DNA from 2 places in the Haliea sp. genome. Region 1 is predicted to be linked to the other one. Evidence: predicted binding sites of a transcription regulator. Region 1 holds the regulator's gene; the other holds the start of a gene.
The links. The regulator FNR, encoded in region 1, switches genes on or off when oxygen is low (the NO sensors DNR and NnrR bind a similar motif). The targets are predictions, from matches to a motif close to TTGATNNNNATCAA.

Region 1 (9,309 bases):
CCACCAGGGCAGCCCCAACGTGTGGGCGCCGATTGCCGGGGACCCGGAGCGCGGTCTGATCTATGTCCCGACCGGCAACCCCGCCCCGGACCTGTTTGGTGGGGAGCGCGATGGCATTGACGCCTACGGGTCCTCCGTCGTCGCGCTGGATGCCAGCACCGGCGAGGTGCGCTGGCATTTCCAGACCGTGCATCACGACGTCTGGGATTACGACGTTGCCTCCCAGCCCACGCTGTTTCGCATTCCCGGCGTGGGTGCCGGCCGCGCGGGGCTGGCGCAGGCCACCAAGATGGGCCATGTGTTCCTGCTTGATCGGGAAACCGGCGAGCCGCTGTATCCCGTCGAGGAGCGGCCGGTGCCGCAGGGCGGTGTACCCGGCGAGACCCTCTCCCCAACCCAGCCGTTCCCGACACATCCGGCGCCGCTGCACCTGCCCGCCAGACTGGGGCCGGAAGACATGGACGGGCTGGTCTGGCTCGACAAACTCGCCTGCCGCAGAACCCTCGCACGCTACCGGTCGGAGGGGATGTTCACGCCGCCAAGCCTGGAGGGCAGCGTGCTCTACCCCAGCACCACTGGCGGCATTAACTGGGGCGGCGCCAGCATCGACCCCAGGCGGGGCCTGCTTATTGTCAACCAGATGCACCTGGCGACGGTGGTGCAGCTCATACCGCGGGCCGAGTACGATGCTCTCAACCCGACGGCGGGCTACCCGATTGAGCACTACCCCATGCAGGGCAGTCCCTATGGCGTGCGCCGGTTTCCGCTCTTCTCCCCGCTGGGCGCACCCTGCAACCCGCGTCCCTGGGGCAGCCTGACAGCCGTGGATCTGCTCTCCGGGGAGGTCGCCTGGACACGCCCGCTGGGCACGACCCGCGGGCAGGCACCCTGGCCGTTCTGGTTCGAGGCGGGCTCCCCCAATGCGGGCGGTCCGCTGAGCACCGCGTCCGGCCTGATTTTCATCGCCGCCACCACCGATGCCTACCTGCGCGCGTTTTCCAGCGCCAGCGGTGAGTTGCTGTGGCAATACGATCTGCCGTACACCGGGAACGCCACGCCACTGAGCTACCGGGCCAAAGCCGGTGGCAGGCAGTTCGTCGTGCTGGCAGCCGGGGGTCACGGCTGGTCCACTGCCGGTGACGCGATCCTGGCCTTTGCGCTACCGGAAAAAAAACCCCGCAGCGCTCTAGATGCCGCGGCCTGCACACCACACCAGCGCTTGTCGCTGGATTTGGTGCAGGTATACTGCGTGCATTCGTTCGCCGCGGCGGGAGCTTCCCCATCCGATACAGAGCTGACATGTCACCTGCCCCCCTTTCCGCGATCCACCTCCGCTCGTCCGCCCGGGACTGCCGCTGCATGGCGCGGCGCGGTTGCCCAGTCGTCGCGGAGAAACCGGCGTGAACACGTTTGACACCTACCGCCAGATCAGCGAACGGGAACTTGAGCGCCGCTTTGCGCGCTTCCTGGAAGAGCTCACAGAAAACCTGCTGCGCTCTGCGCCCTCGCCGCGACAGGGCCAGATATCGCGCACCCAGGTCACTGACGCCATCGGCATTCTGCAAATCCACCAGCGCGGCATGGTCGGCAGTTTCCTGGGGCACTACCGCAGCTTCCACGACAAGCTGACGCCGCCCGCTGCCGAGCTGAACCACTGGTGGGACGTCATGGACGAGAGTGGCACCATGGATCTGGTGGATCTCCACACCTTCGAAAACTACCTGGCCGTCGACCGCCTCGCGCACGTCGGCGAGGACCTGCACCGCATCGGCATGGAAGCCCTGCAGATTCGCGTGGCAGAACTGGTGCGGGTCGATCCGCTGACCCTGCGACTGCCGGAGCACGTCGCCCAGCTGGCACGTGCGCTGCAACTGGTGCTGGAGGAGTACCGCATACCGCAGCAGCTCACCCAGCGCATCTATGATCTCTTTGCCCGCCTGTTTGTCCGCAATCTCGACAGCCTGTACCGGCACCTGAACGAGATTCTGGAGCAGGCCGGGATACGACCGGACCTCGAAGGCCAGATACTGGCCAACGGCTCCCTGCTGCGCAAGGCCGATGAGCGGCCCGATCGCAGCCGACGGCGGCAACCTCCAGGCGACGCCACGGCTGGCACGGGAGGCGGTGGCAGTGCTGAACAGCGTCCAGAAAAACTGTATTCCTCTGTGATCAATGCCCTGAACTTCAAGCGCAAGGTTGAGCAGCCGCCGGCACAGACCGGTGCCGTCATCGACACCGAGAAATTGATCAACGCACTGGCCCTGCTGCAGCAGCGTGGTGAATCGCCACAGGTGGCGCGGGGTGAAACCGCCGTCGCGGATTTCCTGCTGGGCCAGACACCGGAACTTGCAGGCGATGTCGCGCTGAGCGCGGACAACCGCAACCAGCTGGAGATGATCGACAGCCTGTTCGAGACCATCCGCTCACAGCTGGACGTCAGCAGTGAATTGCAGCCTGTGCTGAGCAACCTGCAGTTGCCCCTCGCACGGCTGGCGCTGACCGAACCGCAGTTTTTCCTGCAACCGGACCACCCGGCACGTACGCTGGTGGACAAGCTGGCGGCGCTGGGCAGTTCAGCGAACTTCCCGAACCGTATGCTGGAGAGCCGCGTCGCCGAAATTGTCGCGACGATTGTCCGCGACTATGACGGCGACTCCGCGGTGTTCGCTGCAGCCCTGGAGCATGTTGAACGGCTGTCCCGACAGCAGTCACAGGCGCATGCGCGCAATATCGAACGGGTGGTCAAAACCCAGGAGGGCAAAGAGAAACTGCGCCGCGCGCGTGACGCGGTGGAAACCGTGGTGCGGGATTGCCTCCCGCCCGGGCAGATTCCCCGGATACTGCAGGACCTGATCGATCAGGGCTGGCGCGACCTGATGGTGCTGACGCACGTCAAACAGGGCGTGGACAGCGACGAGTGGGAGGAGCAGCGACGCACCCTGCAGTTGCTGACCACCTGGTTGCTGGAGCAGCAACGCGGCGAGGTCAGCGAGGACCAGTGCGTCGAACGCAGCCTCGAAGCAGAACCCTTCATCGACCTGATGGAGCAGCAGATCAGCAGCGCGCTGCCCGGCAACGTGTCGATTCAGGCCGTATACGATGAACTGCGCGGCGTACTCGCCGGCGACATCCCCGTCGAACTGCTGCAACGTGAAGGCGAGGGAGATTCCGGGGCCGGCGATGAACCGGAACCCACGCGCGAGGAGCGCCTGGCGAAAACCCGGCGCCTGCGCCGCTGGGTGCAGCGGGTGGACAGCCTCGGCAAGGGCATGTGGCTGAACTATCGCGACAAAGCCGGCGTCAAGCACCGCATTCAGCTGGCCTGGATCAGCGACGATCGGGAACGCTTCCTGTTCGTCAACGATCGCGGCCAGAAGGTCGCCGAGCTCAACCAGGTGCAACTGGCACGCCAGCTCAGTCGCGGGGCGCAGCCTCCCGCGCCGGCCGACCGCCTGTCCGTCGTCGACCAGAGCATGTACAACACACTGGAGGACGTGCAGCGCACCCTGAGTTTCGCCCGCAACCACGACCCCCTCACCCGCCTGATCAACCGTGACACCTTTCTTGACCAGGTGGGTCGCGCGCTGCGCCATGCCCATGCGCATCACTCGCAGCACGCCATCCTGCTGCTCAATATCGACCGCTTCGGTCTGGTGAACGAGATCTACGATCGCATCAGCGGCGACCAGGTACTGCTTGAGTTTTCGCGCCTGCTGGCGCAGCTGCATGGGCGCAAGACCTCCTCCGCCCGGCTGGAGGAGGACACTTTCGCGATTCTGCTTGTCGATGGCGACACCGAAAAGGCCAAGGCGCTGGCAGAACAGGTGCGCAGCGATATTGCCAATGGCAGTGTGGACATCGACGGCGAAAAGGTGAGTTTCACCGTCTCCGTGGGCATCGCCCCGATTCAGGACTACAGCCCGGACGTCGATGCGGTGATGACCAATGCCCAGGCGGCGGTCACGCAGGCGAAGCAGCTGGGCCGCAACTGTGTACACCTCTACCAGCCCAGCGAGGATACAGTGCGCAACCTGCGCAGCGAGCAGCGCCGCTCGCGCAAGGCGTTGGAGGACGAACTCTCCAGCGAGCGCTTCATGTTGCGCGCCCAGCCGATTGTAAAGACGGCAATGACCGGCGAGAGCCCCACAACGCGCCACTACGAACTGTTGCTGGCCATGCGTGACAAGAGCGGCAAGCTCAGCTCGCCCCAGAACTTCATCACCTCGGCCGAACGCCACGGCATCATGACCCTGGTGGATCGCTGGGTGGTGCGCGAAGCGTTCATGTGGATAAACTCATTGATGGATGCCCAGAAGGTCGTCCCGAGTGTAGCGATCAACCTGTCTGGGGCCAGCGTTACCGACGATGCCTTCCTGGACTTCCTGTTCGAGCAGATATCGGAGTTCGGTGTAGGCACCAACCGCCTGTGCTTCGAAATCACCGAAACCGGCACCATTTCCAACCTGGTGAAAGCGGCGGATTTCGTGCGGGCTTTCCGCAATATCGGCTGCAAGTTCTCCATCGATGACTTTGGCACCGGGCTGGCGAGCCACAATTACCTGCGCGAGCTGCCGGTGGACTACGTCAAGATCGACGGCAGCTTCATCACCAGCATCGACCAGGACAGCAACGATTACGCCATGGCGCGCTCGATCAACGACCTCGCCCACTTCCTCGGACAGGAAACCATTGCCGAATCCGTAGAGAATGAGAACATCATTCGCAAACTCCAGGAAATTGGTGTTGACTACCTGCAGGGCTGGGGTATTGGACGACCAAAACCGCTTGCGGAGGTCACCATGGATCTGTCGAGTATCGAAAAATGAGCCCGCGGAGCGATCCGCTGGACGTCGCATCGATCGGCGGTGTGCCCGCTGCCTATGATGACCTGGTGGCGGCCCTGTACCGCGGCCCACTGGAAAACCCGCCCTGGTCCTCAGCGCTCCCCCTGCTACGCAGCCTCGTTGAGTGTCAGGTGGTCTCACTGGTCCTGCGGCCACCCGCAGAAGACGATCGCGGCGTCATCCTGAACAGTGTGCGGCCAGCGGCGGACGGCACCGCCGCCCGGCCGCTTTCCGACCCGGCAGATTGGGAGGTCACCGCCTACCGCGAACAGTTTTTCGCGCTGGACCCGTTCGTCAATCTGCCGCCCGACAAGGTGGTGGCACTGGAGGACATTCTCAGCGACGATGAGCTGGTCGCCTCGGAGTATTACGAGCACTACCTGAAGTCCGCGGGGCTGTTTCGCATTCTCGGCCTGGACACGGTGGAGCCCGGAGGGATGCTGGCACGCCTGCGATTTTCCCGGCGCCACACTGAGCCGCCCTTCAACGACGACGAGCGCGCTGCCATTGCCCGCATCGCGCCCCACCTGCGTCTCTCCATCCAGCTGTATGCCACCCTGGGGCGCACCGCCTCGGAGCGCAACCTGTACGCCGGCGCCGTGGAACAGCTGGCGGTGGCCACCATCGTGCTCGACGAGCAGGGCCGCGTACTCAGCGCCAACACCGTCGCACGCGCGCTTCTGGAGGGCGACAACGGCCTCAGCGTACGTGGACAACACCTGGTCATTGAAGGGCGGGACAAGAATCGCGAGCTGCAGACCGCACTGGACACCATCATCAAGGCCCTGCACCGGGGCGAGGCGTCGGTCATCCGTGCCCTGCGCGTACCGCGCGGCGGTGATCGGGCGCAGCTGGGGCTGGTACTGCGCCCGGTCCCGGTTTCAGAGTGGGGTGAGGGCCAGTCCAGCCCCTGCGTTGCCGTGTTCATTTCCGACCCGGACCTGAATGAGCCCAGCTCTCAGGGCACCCTTGGCCAGCTGTTTGACCTCACCCCTGCCGAAGCCAACCTTGCCATCCTGCTGTCGCGGGGACTGAGCCTCGCTGAGGTGTCTGAGGCACAGAATATCTCGCAGCACACCGCCCGTGCCCAGCTCAAGTCCATTTTCGCCAAAACCGGCGTTTCGCGGCAGGCGGAACTGGTGCGACTGGTGCTGAAAAGTGTGGCCTCGCTGGGCTAGGAAATCGTTTTGCGAGCTGGCCCACAGAGGTTCAGTAGCCCTGTCAAATACACTATACTGCGCGTTACAAACCAGGGGAGTCACGCATGTCCATGCGCCTGCAAGATGTCAGTGAAACTGCGCCCTTGCGCTCGTGCACCCACGAGTACAAGGTCAACTGCGAAACCTGCCGCCTCAGCAAAGTCTGCCTGCCACTGGCCATCAACCACCAGGACCTGGAACAGCTGGAAAACATCATCCAGCGCAGCAAGCCGCTGCAGAAGAACGAACTGCTCTACCACGAAGGTACTCCGTTCCAGTCCATCTACGCCGTGCGCTCGGGTGCCGTAAAGGGCTATCGCACCACCAGCGACGGTCGCGAGCAGGTTACCGGCTTCTATTTCCCCGGCGAAATCCTCGGTATGGACGGCATCAGCAACAACAGCCACGCCTCCTCGGCGCGGGCGCTGGAGACCTCGGCCATCTGCGCCATACCTTTTGATTCCCTGGAGCGCCTGAGCGCCTCCATGCCCAGCCTTCAGCGCCACCTGTTCCAGCTCATGAGCCGTGAAATCACCGAGGATCAGCTGCTGATCACACTGCTCAGCAAAAACTCCGCTGACGAGCGCGTCGCCACCCTGTTGCTCAGCATTGCCAGCCGCAACGCGCGGCGCAACCTGAGCGCCAGCCAGTTCCGCCTGCCCATGTCGCGGGTGGATATCGGCAACTACCTGGGCCTGACCGTGGAAACCATCAGCCGGGTCTTCAGCAGGATGCAGAAAAACGGCATCCTCTGCGTCGACAACAAGGAAATCGAAATCCTGGATCAGGAAGCCCTGCAGCTGGCAGCCAACATCGCCAACTGACACCTCAAGCGGGAAGACCCCGCCGATTCTTGATCTGCATCATGGCCGCGGGCGAGCGGCCCGGTACACTTCGCCTGTGCCCGGCACCAGTCATTCTTTGGGGAGAAAAAAAACACATGATCCAGCACACGATCGGTCTTCTGACCAAACCCGGCGCCCAGTGGCGCAGCGTTGCCGGCCTGCCGACCAGCAGCCAGAACATCCTGGTGCTCTACCCCTGGGTGCTCGCCCTGATTCCTGCGGTTGCCTGGTATTTCGGCACCACCGACGTGGGCTGGACAGTGGGCAACGGGCCCGCCATACGCCTGACCTATGACAGCGCGCTACAACTCTGCATCCTGTTCTACTTCGCCATGGTCGGCTGCGTCGTCGCGGTGGGTTACTTCATCCACTGGATGGCGGGCACCTATGGGGCGGAAACATCCTTCGCCAAGGGCATCGTGGTCGCGGGTCTCACCGCTACACCGATGTTTGTCTTCGGCGCGGCGGGGTTCTACCCCCTGCTCTGGGTCGACCTGCTGATTGGGGTGGTAGCGGTGAGCTGGTCTGTGTATCTGCTCTACCTGGGCATCCCCATCATGATGAATATTCCGGAGGAGCGGGGTTTCCTGTTCTCTACCGCCGTGGTCGGTGTCGGCCTGGTTATCCTGGTATCGCTGCTGGTGACCACGGTGTTCCTCTGGGATCTCGGCGCAGGGCCAGCATTTACCGATGTGTAAAGGCATTTATCGAGCGGGCGATCTGCCTGACATTACTGACAGTGGAAACAAGACATGAGTGAACTCAACGCTGCACTGGAGCACTCGACCTACAACTACAAGGTCGTTCGCCAGTTTGCCATCATGACGGTCGTGTGGGGTATCGTGGGGATGCTGGTTGGCGTCCTGATCGCCGCCCAGCTCGCCTTCCCCATCCTCAACTTCGACCTGCCCTGGACCAGCTTCGGGCGCCTGCGCCCGCTGCACACCAACGCGGTGATCTTCGCGTTTGGCGGCAGCGCGCTGTTCGCGACATCGTACTACGTGGTTCAGCGCACCACCCAGGCGCGGCTGATTTCCGACAAGCTGGCGGCCTTCACGTTCTGGGGCTGGCAGGCGGTGATCGTGCTGGCGGCGGTGACGCTGCCACTGGGGATGACCTCTTCCAAGGAATACGCCGAGCTGGAATGGCCCATCGACCTGCTGATCGCCGTGGTCTGGGTCAGCTACGCCATCGTGTTCTTCGGTACCATCGCCAAGCGCAAGGTGAGCCACATCTACGTCGCCAACTGGTTCTTCGGCGGGTTCATCCTCACCGTGGCGGTCCTGCACATCATCAACAGTGCGGCGATTCCGGTCGGCCTTACAAAGTCCTACTCGGCCTACTCCGGCACCGTGGATGCCATGGTACAGTGGTGGTACGGGCACAACGCGGTGGGCTTTTTCCTGACCGCCGGCTTCCTGGGCATGATGTACTACTTCGTCCCCAAGCAGGCTGAACGCCCCGTATACTCCTACCGCCTGAGTATCGTGCACTTCTGGGCCCTGGTCGCCGTCTACATCTGGGCCGGCCCTCACCACCTTCACTACACCGCCCTGCCCGACTGGGCCCAGAGCCTGGGCATGGTCATGTCCATCATACTGCTCGCTCCCTCCTGGGGCGGCATGATCAACGGCATGATGACTCTGTCGGGCGCCTGGCACAAACTGCGCACCGATCCGATCCTGCGCTTCATGGTGGCCAGCCTGTCCTTCTACGGCATGTCTACCTTTGAAGGCCCGATGATGTCGATCAAGACGGTAAACGCCCTGTCCCACTATACCGACTGGACCATCGGCCACGTGCACTCCGGTGCCCTGGGCTGGGTTGCCATGATCTCGATCGGCTGTATCTATCACCTGATCCCGGTCCTGTTCGGCAAGGAGCGCATGTATAGCACGACCCTGATCAACACCCATTTCTGGATGTCGACCATCGGTACGGTACTGTATATCGCCTCCATGTGGGTCAACGGCATCCTGCAGGGCCTGATGTGGCGCGCCTACAACGATGACGGCACGCTGACCTACACCTTTGTCGAGTCAGTCGCCGCGAGCTACCCGGGCTACCTGGTTCGCCTCGCCGGTGGAGCCATCTTCTTCGGCGGTATGTTGATCATGGCCTACAACGTCTACATGACCACGCGCAAGGATGTCGCCGCACAGCCCCTGCCCGCTGGTGCCGCACAGGGGAGTCACGCATGAAGCATGAAGTCGTAGAGAAGAACGTTGGCCTGATGATGATCCTGATCATCGTGGCCATCAGCTTCGGCACCTTGGTCGAGTTGGTCCCGCTGATGTTCATCAAGCAGACCAACGAGCCGATCGCGGGCCTCAAGCCGCTGCCTGCCCTGGAACTGGAGGGGCGTGACATCTACATTCGCGAGGGCTGCAATAACTGCCACTCGCAGATGATTCGCCCATT
Region 2 (9,309 bases), on a different contig from region 1:
GCCCATCGGCGCAGGCTGCGGACCACGAACCTGGTAGAGCGATTGAATGAGGAAATCCGCCGGCGAACCCGTGTGGCCCGGCTGTTCCCCAACGAGGCATCTTGCCTGCGACTGGTGTCGGCGGTACTGATGGAAATTGCTGAGGACTGGCAGACCGCTGAGAAGCGGTACGTCATTTGTAAGTGCAACTCTTGACGAGTTGGTTAGAGGGCAAGCTGCTGTACTATTGAGCTTTCTCTCACCGACCAAAGTTAGAGGAGCACAATGAAATACAAACAGCTTACCCAAGAAGAACGATACCAAATTTCAGCCTTGTTGAAAGCAAATCATGATCGATCCGAGATAGCCATGATATTGGGGCGTAACAAATCGACCATCAGCCGCGAAATTCGGCGCAATACAGGGTTGCGAGGCTATCGCCCGAAACAGGCTCAGCGCTTGGCTGAAGAACGCCGTGTGGCGAAAAGCAAGCCCCGTATTAACAGTGAGACCTGGATCGCTGTCGAGTACCTGCTTACCCTCGATTGGAGCCCAGAACAGATCAGCCTTTGGCTCAAGACATTCTGTAGAGTTTCTATCAGTCATGAATGGATTTACCAGTTTGTCCTCCAGGACAAAGCCAATGGCGGGGACCTTTTTAAACACTTACGCTGCCAGAAACAGCGCCGCAAACGTTATGGCAGTTACAACCGTCGAGGTCAGTTGATCGACCGCGTCAGCATCGATGAGAGACCCGCCGAGGTTGATTTACGTTCCCGTATTGGCGATTGGGAGCTCGACACAATTATTGGCAAAGGCCATCAGCAAGCGATCGTCTCTCTGACTGAGCGTAAATCACGCTTCACGCTGATACAGAAGGTGGAGCGTAAAACAGCACAGCTCGTTTCCAATGCCATTATACCTGCGCCATTTATCGCTGCTGCCACATGAATATCCAGGTGGGTATCAACCCCCAGGATGACTTCGCTATCGATGTGTTTCCCTCGCATGGGTCTGCCTCCTGATTATCGGGGCATCACCAGTTCTGGTCGCAGGACAGGACACTCACGGTGCAGTACAAAGCTCCTATTAGGTCACAAGCGCCAGGCCCGGATACACCCGGAGAACATCAATACCAATCGACAGGTCAACGCAAAGGCATAAAGAGCCAATCCCAGCACGGGTCAGATCGGCATGATGTTCATCAGCATAGTAGACTGAGTGTCCCAGCAATTCCCGCGGCGGCTCATACTCTGTCGCATCCGGTAGCGCCATAACCGCTGTCGGAAGATGCGACTGGCGTACTGGCAGCCCTGGTCAGAGTGGAACAGCACACCTTCCGGCCGCCCTCGCTGCTCGTAAGCCATGTCCAGGGCCGCGGCCACCAGATTGGCATCGGGACGCCTCGACATAGACCAGCCAACAACACGGCGCCGGTGAAGATCCAGCACAACAGCCAGATAGTGCCAGCGTCCTTGGGCCCAGATATACGTAATATCACCACACCAGACCTGGTCTGGGTCCGCTACATCGAACTCCCGATCCAGACGATTCGGAATGTCCGGCCGCTCAACCGTCGCCTGCTTGTACTTATGCGGCCCCGGTTGTTTGCAAACCAGCCCTGATTCACGCATCAAACCGCGAACCTTGAATCGGCCAATGTGCGTACCCCGATCCCTCAGCATCGCCACGATACTCCGACTTCCGGCAGCGCCACGGCTGTCGTTAAACAGTTTGTTGACCTGGCTGCGCAACCGCAGTCGATCAACATCTATGATCTTCTGTCGCTGCTTGTAGTCGTAGTAGCTGGAACGCGGAATCTGGAAGGTACTGCAAATAAAATCGACCGATTCATGCTCTCTTAACTTGTCGATCAGCGCGAGTGATTCATCTCGTCGGACATCAAGAGAGCGGTAGCCTTTTTTAGTATCGCTTTCTCCCGCTCCAGTCGGCTCACCTGCCGTTCCAGTTCCTGGATGCGTTGCTGCTCCGGGGTCAGCGCCTTGGTCTTGGGCGTGACGCCGCCACGCTCGGCCCTGAACTGGTCGACCCAGCGCCTGAGCGCCGTCTCGCCGACATCCAGTGACCGGCAGGCCTCGGCTATCGAATACCCCTGATCAACCACCAGGGCAGCCGCCTCACGCTTGAATTCTGTTGAAAATGATCGTCTTGGTCTTGCCATTGAACACCTCTCTGGTGGCAATTTTACCACCCATGTTGGTGTCCGGTTTCATTAGACCACTACAAGCAGGCCCTTCAGCGGCAGCATCAGGCCTACGCCCAGCGCAAACAGCAGTGCATCGGCATCCGGCAGGCCAGACATGCCGATCTGCAGGAAGAAACCGACAAGGAACACCTCGCGCAGCCCCCACAGTGATTCGGCCAGTTCCTGTGAACGACGATGGTTGGATAGCAGGACACCCATCACCAGCGCACCGATTTCGGAGCTTAGGCCCATGGCGGTGAAACCCATACCGCCGATGACCAGAGCCAGCAGCATGCCCATCAGTACCAGCAATTCATCGTGACCGGCGAAGTCCAGCAGCCAGTACAGCAAGGGGCGCACGAATGGCAGCAGGAAAATACCCAGTGCCCAGATATTGGGACTCTGCCCGCTGAATACGGCGAGTACTACCAGGGCGATGATATCCTGCACGATGAGAATGCCGATGGCGGTACGGCCGTGAAACACCGCCAGCTCCCGGCGCGATTCGAGCAGCTTGGCGGCCAGTACAGTGGACGAGAAAGACAGCGCAATGCCCAGCAGCAGAGAGGTCTGCCAGTCGGTTTCCAGCAGCAGGTGCAGCCCCGGCGTGAAAACCGCAACACTGATGCTGAAGTGCAGCAAGGCACCGCCGAGCACCTGGGGCTGGGCGATCTGGCGCAGCTTCAGTTTCAGGCCCACCGTGAACAGCAGGATCAGCACGCCCAGATGGGCGACGTGGTTGAGAATGTCGCCACTTTTGCTGGGCATGCCGAGGCTGGGTCCCAGCAGGTTGATGGCAAAGCCGGCGGCGAGGAAGCCGACCAGCGGCGGCAGCCCCACCTGGCGCACGGCCAGGCCAAAAAAGAAGGCAAAGGAAATACAGACGACTTCGAACACGCAGTGGTCCCGGCGGCACTTTTTCGATGTTTAGGCCGCGATACTACCGTACTTTCAATAGCCCGTGTTCTTCCAGCTCCAACATCAGGAGCTGCTGCACGATAAAGTCGCGACTGCTGTCGGGGTGCATGAGGTGGATGCGCTCCAGCCAGGGTCTCGCGGCTTCCTTGTCGCCGCGGTGCAGCAGCGCGCGCAGGACTTCCCGCAGGAATGTCGCCGGCTCATCACTGAGTGCCTTGATGCGCCGCAGGCTGGCGCTCAGGGTCAGCTCTTCCGGGGTGAGGTCGGTGCCGAAGGGGTAGGCGGGCAGGCGTCCGTCTGCGATGTGTGAACTGAGGGCCTTGGCGATGCGGTAGGGCGTGTTGTTGCGCGCCGCCGCCGGCACTTCGTAGTCTGCCGGCAGTTTGCCCTGTTTGATGGCCCAGTCGGCCAGCTCCTGCTGGAAACGGCTGTCGGCGACGGCGATCAGGCGCCGAATAACCTCGGCGTCAGTCTGACCACGCAGGTCTGCAATGCCGTACTCGGTGACGATGATGTCACGCAGGTGACGCGGAATGGTGGTGTGCCCATAGTGCGTCACAATATTCGAGCGCAGTGCCTTGCCCTTGCCGCGGGTGCTGCGTATGCACAGCACCGAGCGGGCGCCGGGCAGGTCGTGGGCCATGGCGACAAAGTTGTACTGGCCGCCCACGCCGCTGATCACGGTACCGTTCTCCAGCGCGTCGGAAGTGACGGCGCCGCTCAGGCTGACCATCATCCCGGTGTTGATGAAGCGGGCATGGCGTCTCTGGGCGCAGTACAGCGGGTAGTCCAGCAACAGCTGGTTGGTGCGCAGTACGCTGGTCATGCAGATGCGTTCCTGCCCGGTGTCATCCAGGTCACGCAGTTTCTGGTAGAAATCCCGCGGCCCGAGGAAGAAGCCGCCGTGCAGCACCCGGCCATGACGCAAGCGCTGTCCTTCTCCGGCTTTCACGAGGGCGGCCCGCGTGGCAGGATTATCCATGTCATTGGCCAGAGTGGCACCTTGCAATGACAGCACACCGTCGTTGATCTGCAGCGTGTCCGGCAGAATGCCCCAGTACTGCAGGCTTTGCAGGCACTCCGGAGTCAGCTGCCCGGGCAGCACATTGCAGCGGCGCAGATAGTCCAGCAGGCGAGCATCGACGTCTTCTGAAATCAACCCGTCATTCAAACCCTGTTGTAACGCGAGCAGGTCGTAGACCCGGCGCTTCACGACCCCGGCTTCCATCAGGTGCAGCATGCCGTTGACGAACATCTCTGTGGAGACGTAGAGGCCCTGCTCGAACGGGCCGTGTTCGGTCTGGCAGCCGCTGTCGATACGGGTCAGCCTGTCGACTGCGTCCTGCCAGGCGGCGGGTTGTTGCTGACGCAGGATGAGCGCATGGGCAACCGCATCGCCCAGGGCACCGATACCGATTTGCAGGGTACCGCCGTCCACCACCAGCGTGCTGGCATGCAGCGCCGTGGCGTAGTCCGCGGCGGGCACAGCGGTGTTGGGCACCGCAAACAGAGTGCGGTGGTATCCCGGGTTTTCAACAACCCCGTCGAACAGGGTGGCGGGTACTTCTGCATCATGGCGCATGAAGGGGAGGTCCCGGTGCACCTGGGCAAAACAGAGGAAATCATCCCGCCCTTGTGCGCGCTTGTTGCGAATGACATCCAGCGCCACATCCGGATTGCAGGACAGGCTGAGTGACAGGCCTTCGTCTGTATCGCGCGCGGCCACCAGCTGCAGCAGCACGTTCACCCCGGCGGCCATCATGTCGCGGGCGATGTGCGTGTAGTTGCTGGAGATGTACTGCTGCTGCGCCGCGGGCATGTTTTTCATTGCGCCGGCCTTGAAGTACAGCTCGCTCACCTGGATGTTGGGCGGCAGGCCGCCGGCGCGCTGGGCCTCCATATAGGCCAGCGGTTCATAGTCGCCAAAAATACGCTGCACAATGGGGCCGGCCAGCTCCGCCTCGATGTGGCTGGCGGGCTTGGGCACTTCCAGCGAGAGTGCGGTATAGATATGCAGCTCGATGTCCGGGTCCTGCTCGGCACGCCGGAAAAATGCATTGAGCAGCTGCACCGGTTTGCCCAGACCGAGCGGGGCGCCGAGTCGAAGTGTTTTACCCAGCCTGGCGATTGTGTAATCGACGCAGGCTTCAGCTGTTGCAAACCGCTCTGTCATGGTCTTCTCGCTCTTTGCCGGTTTTTTGGTGCAGGAACAAGGCTATCAAAGCACAGGCGTCCGGGGGGTGTCTTGATCTGGCGCAAGGCCGGCAGCGGCCGTGTGGCCGGAACGGGAGATCAGCCGGCGAGGGTCAGCAGGAGGCGATCCAGGCGATCCCAGGGGTCACCGGCGGCATAGCCCTTGATGCTGCCATCCACCTGCAGTGCATCCTGCAGCAGGTCGCCCAGGGTACGGCTGCTGTGGCGTCGCAGGGCGCGGGTTACAGCCGCTTCGCGGCTCTTCCACACCCGGTGACTGTTGAGTACGGTGCTCAGCGGCTGGCCTGCCTCGATCTCCAGCTGCAGGGCATACAGCGTGCGAATTTCTCGCGCCACCGCCCACAGCAGTGGCACGGCATCGGTGCCCTCGGCACGCAGGCCGTGCAGCATGCGCAAGGTCGCTGTGGGGTTGCCGGCCAGCGCGGTATCGACCATGGAAAACAAGTTGTAGCGGGCGTTGTCCAGCACGGCGGTAGTGACTGTCTGCAGGCTGACGTTATCCCCGCCGGCCAGCAGTTTCAGCTTCTCGACTTCCTGCACGGCGGCATACAGATTGCCCTCGAGGCGCTCGGCCAGCAGCTCCAGCGCATCCTCATCGATGCCCAGACCCGCCTGGCCCAATCGCTGGCGCAGCCAGCGGGGCATGTCACCTGCGGTCACAGGCCACACCTGAACCACGGCGCCGGCCTTTTCCAGCGCCTTGAACCACTTGCTGTTCTGGGATTGGCGGTCGATTTTGCCGCTAATGACGAGGAGTACGTCGTCGCCGCTGGCCTGCTCCAGGTAGGCACAGAGCGCCTTGCTGCCCTCGGCGCCCGGCTTGCCGTCCGGGAGACGCAGCTCAATCACCTTGCGCTCGCCAAACAGGGACATTTCCGCGGCGCTGTGCAGCAGGGCTTCCCAGCTGAAGTCCTTGGGTGCTGTATCCAGCACCTCGCGCTCCGTGCATCCGGCGGCGCGCGCCGCGCTGCGCACCAGGTCGGCGCACTCCTGCAGCAGCAGGGGCTCATCGCCCGTCAGCAGGTAAACGGGCAGGCACTTGTCCTGCAGGTGTTTGGCGAGTTGCTCCGCCTTGAGCTGCATTATTGGGCAGCGGCGTGGAATCCGATCCGGCGCAGAATCTGTTGCGCCAGTTCGCCCCGCATCTCCGCCTGCAGGATGCGAATTTCTTCCGCTTTGCCCACGACATTGCTGGGATCGTTTTCCATCTGTTTGGTGACTAAGGCCTCCGAGGGTTCCATAGCGATCGACCCGTCCGGTGCGCGCACCGTAAAGCGGGTTTGCAGGGTGAGCTCGAACTCCGCCGCCCGCGCCTCTCGGGTGAGCGACAGATTGCGCTGGCTGAAGCGCTCAGGCTCTAGCTGCAGGATATAGGCGGCGTCCTTGCGGTCCACCCATTCGATGCCGTTGGCGGAGAAGCGGGAGCGGAGCTCCCGGGTGAATTCGCTGTTCGGGCTGCCGGTTTCCAGGTGCAGCTGTCGCCACTCGGCGGGGAGTCCGGTGGAGCTGGCAGCGCCCCGCAGCTGGAAACCGCAGGCGCTCAGCAGGATGGCCAGAAACAGGGTCGATGCTATGCGTACCATGGGTAACGTCCCGGCCATCAGTTGGCCACTATGTTAACGAGTTTCCCGGGCACCACAATCACCTTGCGCACGGTCACCCCCTCCAGGAAGCGCTGTACATTGTCCTGGGCCATGGCTTCTGCCTCCACCGCAGCCTTGTCCGCGTCCGCCGGCACGGAAATCTGTGCGCGGACCTTGCCATTGACCTGTACCGCCATATCAATGCTGTCGCGCACCAGCGCGGACTCATCCACAGCAGGCCACGGTGCGTCCAGCAGCGGGCCGGTACCATCCAGCAGCGGCCAGAGGTGGTGGCAGATATGAGGCACAATGGGGCTGAGCATCAGTACCACGGCCTGCAGGGCCTCGCGCACAACGCTGCGCGCCTCGGCGTGCGACTGGTCGAGTCGCGCGATGTCGTTGCACAGTTCCATGATGGCAGCGATCGCCGTGTTGAAAGTCTGCCTGCGACCGTAGTCGTCGCTCACCTTGGCGATGGTTTCGTGGGTCTTGCGACGCAGCTGCCGCTCCGCGTCGCCGGAGACTGCCGCGGGTTGGCCCGCCACTGCGCCCGCTTCGAGGTGTGCATGCACCAGCTTCCAGAGCTTGCGCAGAAAGCGGCTGGCGCCCTCGACACCGGCATCGTGCCACTCCAGCGTTTGCTCCGGCGGTGCCGCAAACATGGTGAACAGGCGCACCGTGTCGGCGCCGAAGGTCTCAACCGCGGAGTGTGGGTCGATACCGTTGTTCTTGGACTTCGACATCTTGGTCACGCCACCGGAGATTACGGCCTCGCCGGTAATGCGCTCCACGGCGCGCACCACGCGTCCGCGCTCATCGCGCTCGACCTCGACATCGGTCGGTGCCACCCAGACCCGGCTGCCACCGGGGCCCTCCCGGTAAAACGATTCCGCCAGCACCATGCCCTGGCAGAGCAGGCGTTCGAAGGGCTCGCTCGAGGTGACCAGGCCTTCGTCACGCATCAGCTTGTGGAAGAACCGGGCATACAGCAGATGCAGAATGGCGTGTTCAATGCCGCCGACATATTGGTCAACCGGAAGCCAGTAATTGGCCAGCTCCGGGTCCAGCATGCCATCTTCGAAATCGGGGCAGGTATAGCGGGCGTAGTACCAGCTGGACTCCATGAAGGTGTCGAAGGTATCCGTTTCACGCTCCACGGGCCTGCCGTCGAGCTCGTCCTGGCGCCACGCCGGGTCGGCCTTGATCGGTGAGATAACGCCGTCCATCTGCACGTCTTCGGGCAGCAGTACCGGTAATTTATGCGCTGGTACCGGAATTTCCCCGCCCTCGGGCAGGTTGAGCATCGGGATGGGCGCCCCCCAGTACCGCTGTCGGGAAACGCCCCAGTCACGTAACCGGTAATTCGTGGTGACCCGACCGCGCCCGGCTTGTTCCAGCCGGTCGGCGATGGCCGTAAACGCTTGCTCCGACGTCAGACCGTCAAACTCGCCGGAGTTGATCAAGGTGCCCTTGACGGTGGCCGCGGCCTGGCTGAGGTCGGCTTCGGCGCCGTCTTCTGCGGCTATCACGGGCCGTATCGGCAGGTTGTAGGTGCGGGCAAACTCCCAGTCGCGCTGGTCGTGCGCCGGTACTGCCATGATCGCACCCGAGCCATAGTCCATCAGCACGTAGTTGGCCACCCACACGGGCACCTGTTCACCGTTGAGCGGGTTGATGGCGCGCAGCCCCGTATCCAGTCCGCGCTTTTCCATGGTGGCCATATCGGCCTCTGCCGAGGACTGGGTCTTGCAGGCTTCGATAAAGGCCTGCAACTGCGGGTTGTCCTCTGCCAGGGCGCGGGTGACGGGGTGCTCGGCGGCGAGGCACATGTAGGTGACGCCGAACAGCGTGTCGGGCCGCGTGGTGTATACCTCGATGCGTTCCATGCCGGCGACCGGGGCGGTGAGGTCAAAGCCCAGGTCAACCCCGCGACTCTTGCCGATCCAGTTGCGCTGCATGGTACGGACCTGTTCCGGCCAGTGTGGCAGTTGCTCAAGGTCCGCCAGCAGTTCCTCGGCGTAGGCGGTGATGCGAATGAACCATTGGGGAATCTCCCGGCGCTCCACCAGCGCGCCGGAGCGCCACCCGCGGCCGTCGATCACCTGCTCGTTGGCGAGCACGGTCTGGTCCACCGGGTCCCAGTTGACCGTGGCCATTTTCTTGTACACCAGCCCTTTTTCGTAGAGCCGGGTGAAGAACCATTGCTCCCAGCGGTAGTAGGCTGGCTGGCAGGTGGCGAGCTCGCGCGACCAGTCGAAGCCGAATCCCAGGCTCTGCAACTGGCCTTTCATATAGGCGATGTTCTTGTAGGTCCAGGCGGCGGGAGCCGTATTGTTTTGCACGGCCGCATTTTCGGCCGGCAACCCGAAGGCATCCCAGCCCATCGGGTGCAGTACGTTCTTGCCGAGC

Region 2: a site for FNR is predicted at 5,349-5,362, ahead of R3E49_RS14070 (acetyl-CoA hydrolase/transferase C-terminal domain-containing protein). Genes of this name have one in related genera too.

The regions. Positions count from the first base shown of each region.
Region 1 is NZ_JAWKZJ010000008.1:46,650-55,958, forward strand. It holds gene R3E49_RS14400 (pyrroloquinoline quinone-dependent dehydrogenase) at 1-1,414, shown strand, start outside; gene R3E49_RS14405 (DUF1631 family protein) at 1,401-4,826, shown strand; gene R3E49_RS14410 (helix-turn-helix transcriptional regulator) at 4,823-6,022, shown strand; gene fnr (fumarate/nitrate reduction transcriptional regulator Fnr) at 6,109-6,867, shown strand; gene R3E49_RS14420 (Yip1 family protein) at 6,984-7,586, shown strand; gene ccoN (cytochrome-c oxidase, cbb3-type subunit I) at 7,641-9,089, shown strand; gene ccoO (cytochrome-c oxidase, cbb3-type subunit II) at 9,086-9,309, shown strand, end outside.
Region 2 is NZ_JAWKZJ010000007.1:204,829-214,137, forward strand. It holds partial or broken gene R3E49_RS14050 (IS256 family transposase) at 1-195, shown strand, start outside; gene R3E49_RS14055 (IS30 family transposase) at 265-930, shown strand; partial or broken gene R3E49_RS14060 (IS3 family transposase) at 1,203-2,161, opposite strand; gene R3E49_RS14065 (cation:proton antiporter) at 2,213-3,082, opposite strand; gene R3E49_RS14070 (acetyl-CoA hydrolase/transferase C-terminal domain-containing protein) at 3,126-5,276, opposite strand; gene holA (DNA polymerase III subunit delta) at 5,396-6,400, opposite strand; gene lptE (LPS assembly lipoprotein LptE) at 6,400-6,900, opposite strand; gene leuS (leucine--tRNA ligase) at 6,918-9,309, opposite strand, start outside.